DNA from 2 places in the Paenibacillus sp. Marseille-P2973 genome. Region 2 is predicted to be linked to the other one. Evidence: riboswitches for the same ligand, from Rfam matches in the RefSeq annotation. Region 2 holds a riboswitch; the other holds the start of a gene.
The links. A riboswitch is a leader RNA that binds a small molecule or an ion and turns the genes downstream of it on or off. The one in region 2 is predicted to bind FMN.
Positions count from the first base shown of each region.

Region 1: it holds a riboswitch for FMN, as region 2 does, so the genes downstream of both, ribD (bifunctional diaminohydroxyphosphoribosylaminopyrimidine deaminase/5-amino-6-(5-phosphoribosylamino)uracil reductase RibD) here and KB559_RS09850 (DMT family transporter) in region 2, are expected to answer to the same signal.

Region 1 covers NZ_JAGQEH010000002.1:675,840-679,048, forward strand. Annotated here, with positions in the region: gene ribE (riboflavin synthase) at 1-364, opposite strand, end outside; gene ribD (bifunctional diaminohydroxyphosphoribosylaminopyrimidine deaminase/5-amino-6-(5-phosphoribosylamino)uracil reductase RibD) at 383-1,510, opposite strand; FMN riboswitch at 1,783-1,980, opposite strand; gene tlp (small acid-soluble spore protein Tlp) at 2,150-2,368, shown strand; gene KB559_RS06750 (peptidylprolyl isomerase) at 2,462-2,899, opposite strand; gene lysA (diaminopimelate decarboxylase) at 3,081-3,209, opposite strand, start outside.
Region 2 covers NZ_JAGQEH010000004.1:58,504-61,712, forward strand. Annotated here, with positions in the region: gene KB559_RS09845 (MetQ/NlpA family ABC transporter substrate-binding protein) at 55-915, shown strand; FMN riboswitch at 1,106-1,258, shown strand; gene KB559_RS09850 (DMT family transporter) at 1,383-2,348, shown strand; gene KB559_RS09855 (GGDEF domain-containing protein) at 2,545-3,209, shown strand, end outside.

The DNA.
Region 1 (3,209 bases), on a different contig from region 2:
TCTCATATACGACCGCATTTTGATCTTTGCGGACCCGGATAATTGTCCCTATTCCGTCCACATGCCCCTGAACAAGATGGCCGCCGAATCTTCCTCCTGCCGCCATGGCCCGTTCCAGATTGATCCGGCTTCCCGGCTTCAAATCCTTGAGGTTCGTGTGGCGGTAGGTTTGCGGCATCACATCGACAGCAAAAGAAGAAGAGTCAAAGGAGGTGGCCGTCAGGCAAACTCCGTTGACGGCGATGCTGTCTCCCAGCTTCAAGCCTTCCGTTACCACGCTGGCCGAGATGCCAAGGACCATCGCTTCTCCTTTGCGGCTAACCGATTTTATTGTCCCGATCTCCTCTACTAGTCCGGTGAACATAAGCTCCCCTCCTTACTCCTAAATTTTGAGTCCTTCCTTAGTAGCGCCTGACCAGACAGGTGTTCCTTTGATGCACACATTATCCCCCATTTGCTCCACTTCCAAATCGGTTAAATAAACGGCGTCTTTCATCAGGCTGTAACCGTCAAACATAAAATTCCCGGGAGACTCGAGCCCTCCTATCAGCTTAGGGGCAAAAAACATGACAACTTGATCGGCCAATTGCTCTTGAATCAAAGAGCCGTTCAATCTCCCCCCGCCCTCTACGAGAATGGATGAAATCTCCTGCTCGCCAAGATTTTCCATAGCCAATTTCAAATCAACCTTCGGTCCCTCGCCGCACGGAATGACCTTAATTCCCCGCTCACGCAAAGCAAGCACCTTGTCCGGGTCAGCTTTATCCGTCGTTAGAAGGACTGTCGGAGCTGCGCCGTCGTTAAGCATTCTGGAGCTTTCCGGGATCCGCAGCTGCGAGTCGACGATAATACGAACCGGTGACAGCCCCGGCACCGGAAGCCGGGTTGTCAACTGCGGATCATCGGCCAGGACGGTTCCAACGCCGACCATGATGGCCTGATGCCGGTGCCGCATCGTATGGACCATCTCCCTTGCTGCTTCGTTCGAAATCCACTTGCTGTCTCCGGTTCTCGAAGCTATTTTGCCGTCCAGCGTGCTTGCGGTTTTGATCGTGACGTAAGGAAGCCCTGTCGTAATAAATTTGATAAATGCCTTGTTGAGCCTAATTGCTTCTTCGCGGAGAACGCCGACATCCACCTGGATCCCATTTTCCCGCAAGCTCCGTATTCCCCGTCCCGCCACTTGCGGATTGGGATCTTCACTGGCAACGACGACCCGTGCCACTTTTTCCCGAATCAAGCGTTCGGAACAAGGCGGTGTCAACCCATGGTGACTGCATGGCTCAAGAGTTACATAAACCGTGCTGCCTTCGGCCATTTCGCCGGCCATATTAAGAGCGTGTACTTCTGCATGCGGCGTACCGCGCCTGAGATGCGTACCCAAGCCAACGACCGCGCCTTCCTTTACCACAACCGCCCCGACGACCGGATTGATGCCCGTCTGGCCTTGGGATCGTTCCGCCATTTGAATCGCCAGTCCCATATAATACTCGTCGTTGATATTGTTCAATTGCATGTCCTCCTTCCTTGCGAAAATGTAAAAAACCCCGCCGGAGCATTCCGGCAGGGTAAATTGAGAGAAATGTATGTACGCGAATAAAGCAAGCAAACGCAAATAGAAGATGTCAAAGCTGATGCATGACAAATCAAACGTCTGCCGTCCTTTTAAAGCAATATTTTCCCAACGCAAATATGACATTGTGAAAACAATTACTTTAAGAACTGCTTCCTGTATTTGAACACATGGCGTGTCTAAACATTCATTAAACCCCATGCGTTCCGCGTCTCCTTCTCCCATCCAGACTATACTGTCGGTCCCGGAATCACACCGGCTCAGCCATATGCTGCTGGTTAAGCTCGCATACGGGTCACGGACTCGTGCTTGCTCCGATTCAAATCACATCCAGTCAAAGGATGCCTCGATCATCGAAGCCAGCCATCACCGTCGGTAGGGAATTTCACCCTGCCCCGAAGGAATGCTATTCAGTTAATTATTTGTTGCAACCCGAATGTTATCACTAACCCCTAAAAAAATCAAGGACATTGCTCCCGCCGCCGTCCGGGAATAAAAACTCCGCCTCTGAGCGAAAATAACTCCGACACCCGTTAATTCAATAAAAATTTCATCTACATTAGGAGGAATTCATTCGTGGCAAAACCTGATGATCGCTCTGATAATGTTGAAAAACTACAGTCCAGCATTCAAAATACGATTCAAAATTTCCGGGAAGGCCAGGATTATTTAAGTGAGCATGCCGACGAAATTTCCGGCGAAGAAAAACACCAAATAGAGGAAAAGAACGCCCGGCGCCTCGACAGCATTCGCGGGTTCCGCGAAGAGGTTAAGGACGAAGCGGCAGACCACTAACAGTTAAAATATGCCGAAATTGTGCAAATACGAAACCCCTCTGAGGAGTAATCCTTCAGAGGGGTTATTGTTGTTGATTCTATTCTATTTCAATTACGCTTCGTCCCAAACCGTAACTTCTTTCATTTTGTCGCCAGGGCGAACCTGATCGACAAGCTCCATGCCGGAAGTTACTTTGCCGAATACCGTATGGACGCCATTCAAATGCGGCTGCGGCTCGTACACGATAAAGAACTGGCTGCCGCCGGTGTCTTTGCCTGCATGAGCCATGGACAATACGCCGCGCTCGTGCTTGGTCGTGTTGGTCGACGTTTCACATTTGATGGTGTAGCCAGGGCCACCCGTACCGTTTCCGACCGGGCATCCGCCTTGAGCAACAAAGCCCGGAATAACGCGGTGGAAAGTCAAGCCGTTATAATATCCGGAATTCGCCAGCTTTTCGAAGTTGGCTACCGTTCCTGGCGCTTCTTCGGGCAGAAATTGAATTTCAACCTCTCCGCCTTTTTCCAAAACAATTTTCCCTTTTTTCATATGGGTCACTTCCTTCTTCGAATTATCATTGTATTAACTTCAGACAAACCTCTTCAAGTGTACTATGAAATGACGTCCGTAGCAAAATATGGCGCAAAAAAAATGCAACAGCATCATCCAATCCGGCCTCCCGGCCAGTCGTATGATGCTGTTACACCTGTATTTCACAGTTCAGTTCCGTTTACTTGAACGACGGCTGCTTTGCAATCCGCTCGGGGATCACGTCGCAGGAAGTAATATCCTGTAAGCTTTCACGCTTTACGACAAGATCGCTTTGCCCGTTTTGAACGAATACGACCGCCGGACGACG
Region 2 (3,209 bases):
TGGTAAAAGACAAAAGATAACTAAACCATTGGAAGGATGTTGGAGATGCTGAAAATGAACAAAAAGTGGATGTTAGGACTGTTAGTTCTGGTAATGGTAGCCGTAGCTGGTTGCGGTAACGGAAATACTAAGGGTGCGGGGAACGCAGAGCAAAACGGCGACGCCTCTACGGCTCAAAACGGGGACGGCAAGGAGGTAACGTTGAAGGTAGCTACGCTGATCCCGCCGATGACGGATATTCTGGAATTGGTGAAGCCGCTCCTGAAAGAGGATGGCATCAATTTGGAGCTGGTGGTGCTTTCCGACAATGTTCAGCCGAACGACGCGCTTGCAAACAAGGAAGTGGACGCGAACTTTTTTCAACATGTGCCTTATATGAATCAATATAATGAAAGCACGAACAGCGAGCTTGTAGCGGTACAGCCTGTCTATCATGCGGTCTACGGTGCATACTCGAAACGCTTTAAGAAGATGGAGGAACTGCCTGAAGGAGCTACGATCGTCATTGCGAATGATGCGACCAACGCCGGACGCTCGCTCGTCATGTTGGAGAAGGCCGGCATCATCAAGTTAAAAGAAGGCGTGGGAATTAACGCTACCGTTGCCGATATTACTGAAAATCCGAAAAAATATAAATTCGAAGAAGTGGATCTGTTGATGCTGGCCCGGATGCTTGATGACGCCGATTTGGTACTGATGACTCCGGCCTATGCGAGTCCGATCGGCCTGACGCCTAAAAAGGATGCATTGCTGGTCGAAACGACGGAATCGGAATTTGCGATTACGATGGTAGCCCGTGCGGACAATAAAGATTCCGAGCCGATCAAGAAATTGGCGGAGCGCTTGTCCGGTCCTGAGGTGAAACAGTTCCTGGAATCACAATACAGTGAAATCGCCATTCCGGCATTTGAATAAACCAGCTCACTTTCAAAAAAATAGTGGGTTACAAAAATAAATTATAATGCTATAATGGTTGCAAATAAGGGTTATTTTCATAAAATAAGTCATATATATTTTCAATGTGATGATTGTTACAGAGAATGAGGATATGCTGCAGTATTATGAAGGCAACCTTTGAAATTTAAAAAATAAAAATACAATGAATATGGATCTTCGGGGTAAGGTGAAATTCCTGACCGGCGGTGATAGCTATTTTGAATGATAGCTTTAGCCCGCGACTCGCTATTCCTTTTGGAACGGCGACTGACTTGGTGAAATTCCAAGGCCGACGGTAAAGTCCGGATGGGAGAAGATCATTAATAAGCATGCGGCATAGAATATGCATTCCGCAAGCTTATTTGATCAGCCCCCGTTTATGTTGACCTATGTCAATTGGCGGGGGCTTTCTGCGTAGACCCCATATTCGAGAAGGAGTCGGGAATATGGAAAATGCATCAAGTGTAAGGGTACAAGTCAAGCCGCTCGCTAAGGCGCAAGGGACCTCTGCAAAAAGCGGGTTCTGGCTAGTCGTATTGGGGGCCGCTCTTTGGGGCGTTGACCCATTGTTCCGTCTTATTTTGCTCAAATCGATTACTTCGGCCCAGCTGGTCCTGCTGGAGCACATATTGATTGCACTGGTGGTAGCTCCGATCTTGTGGAAAAACCGCCGCGAACTTCTCGGTGTCGGCTGGAAGCAAGTTGGGGCGCTGCTCTTTATATCATGGGGCGGTTCCGCGATCGCCACAATCCTGTTCACGATGGGGCTGGCGAACGGAAATGTCAATGCGGTTCTGCTGCTTCAGAAGCTCCAGCCTCTGTTCGCCATCATCATGGCCAGATTTTTGCTTAAGGAATCCCTGCCGCGTCATTTCTCGCTGTTATTCATTTTGGCGCTGGGCGGAACCTACTTGCTGACCTTCGGCTTCTCCATCCCGTTTGGACACTGGAACGATTTTATCCAGGTTGGCAGCTTGTTATCCATGGGCGCTGCGGCGCTCTGGGGCGGATCGACGGTTATGGGCCGCTTGATGGTCGGACAAATGAAATACGAAACGGTTACGTCGCTTCGCTTCATATTGGCTCTGCCGCTCTTGCTTGTTGTGACATGGAATGAAGGAGCTGCCTGGCATTTGCCGGGAAGCGCATCCGGAATTACGGCCTTTTCCTTGAATCTGCTCGGGCAGGCGCTTTTACCGGGATTGCTCAGCCTCTTGGTTTACTATAAAGGATTAACAACAACCAAAGCATCCGTAGCTACGCTGGCCGAACTCAGCTTTCCGATGGTGGGCGTGCTTCTTAACTGGATCGCTTTTCAACAAATCATCACCCTGGCCCAAGCGGTTGGATTCATTCTCATCTGGGCGGCATTGTTCGCCATTTCCAGACAAAATAATTCTTCACCGGCATAATGGGAATCAAGAATAAGCAAGGCTTTCGACAGGAAAATTGTCGGGAGTCTTGTTTTTTATTTATACTGGTTATGAAAAAGAAGGACTTTTCCTGTATTATAGCGAAAGGTTTGGGTATTATTTCCGTTTTATTTGCATAAACTTCCGACTTGGATAAGAAATGGATGATCTGAACATTATGCCTTTAAATTTAGACATGAAAACCGTGTTCATTTTGCTTGCGCTTGGTCATTTATTTACGGTAGTGCTCATAACCGCATATAGGCACAGGCAGCCGAGAGATACGGCGGTGAACACCTTTTATGCGGCGAAATGGTTCCAAGCGGCCACATGGGGAATTCTCGCTATTCCGGTACTCGGCTCTCAAATGTTTTTTATTTCACTGGCCAATTCGATTTTTCTGCTCGGTACAGCTTTAGAGACGATGGCGCTGCTGAAAGTAACGGGCGGATTCGGCAAAAGGTCCGGACGGTATTATTTGATCCTTACTTTGATATCCATTCTGAGCTATAATTTCGTGGTTCTGTTTTACAATACGGAAGGTCTGCGGATTTCGATCGTTTCGGTGGCGTCAGCGGCGTTCCTCTACCCTCCCGTTTACCGAATGATCACTTCGCCGGAGCGATCGTCCCTAAGCATTCTCATCGGTTATATATATCTTCTCATGACCGTCGGACTGCTTGTCCGAACCGGCATGTCCTGGTTTTCCGTCGAAGCGGTGACGATGTTTGAACCGAACTTTTATCAAAGCTTGTCGTTTCTGTCCTTGTATCTCATTATGACCCTGGGAAATGCGGGGTTTGTTCTGCTGTCCAAAGAAAGATCCGACAGGGAATTGCTTAAGCTGGCCAGTTACGATGA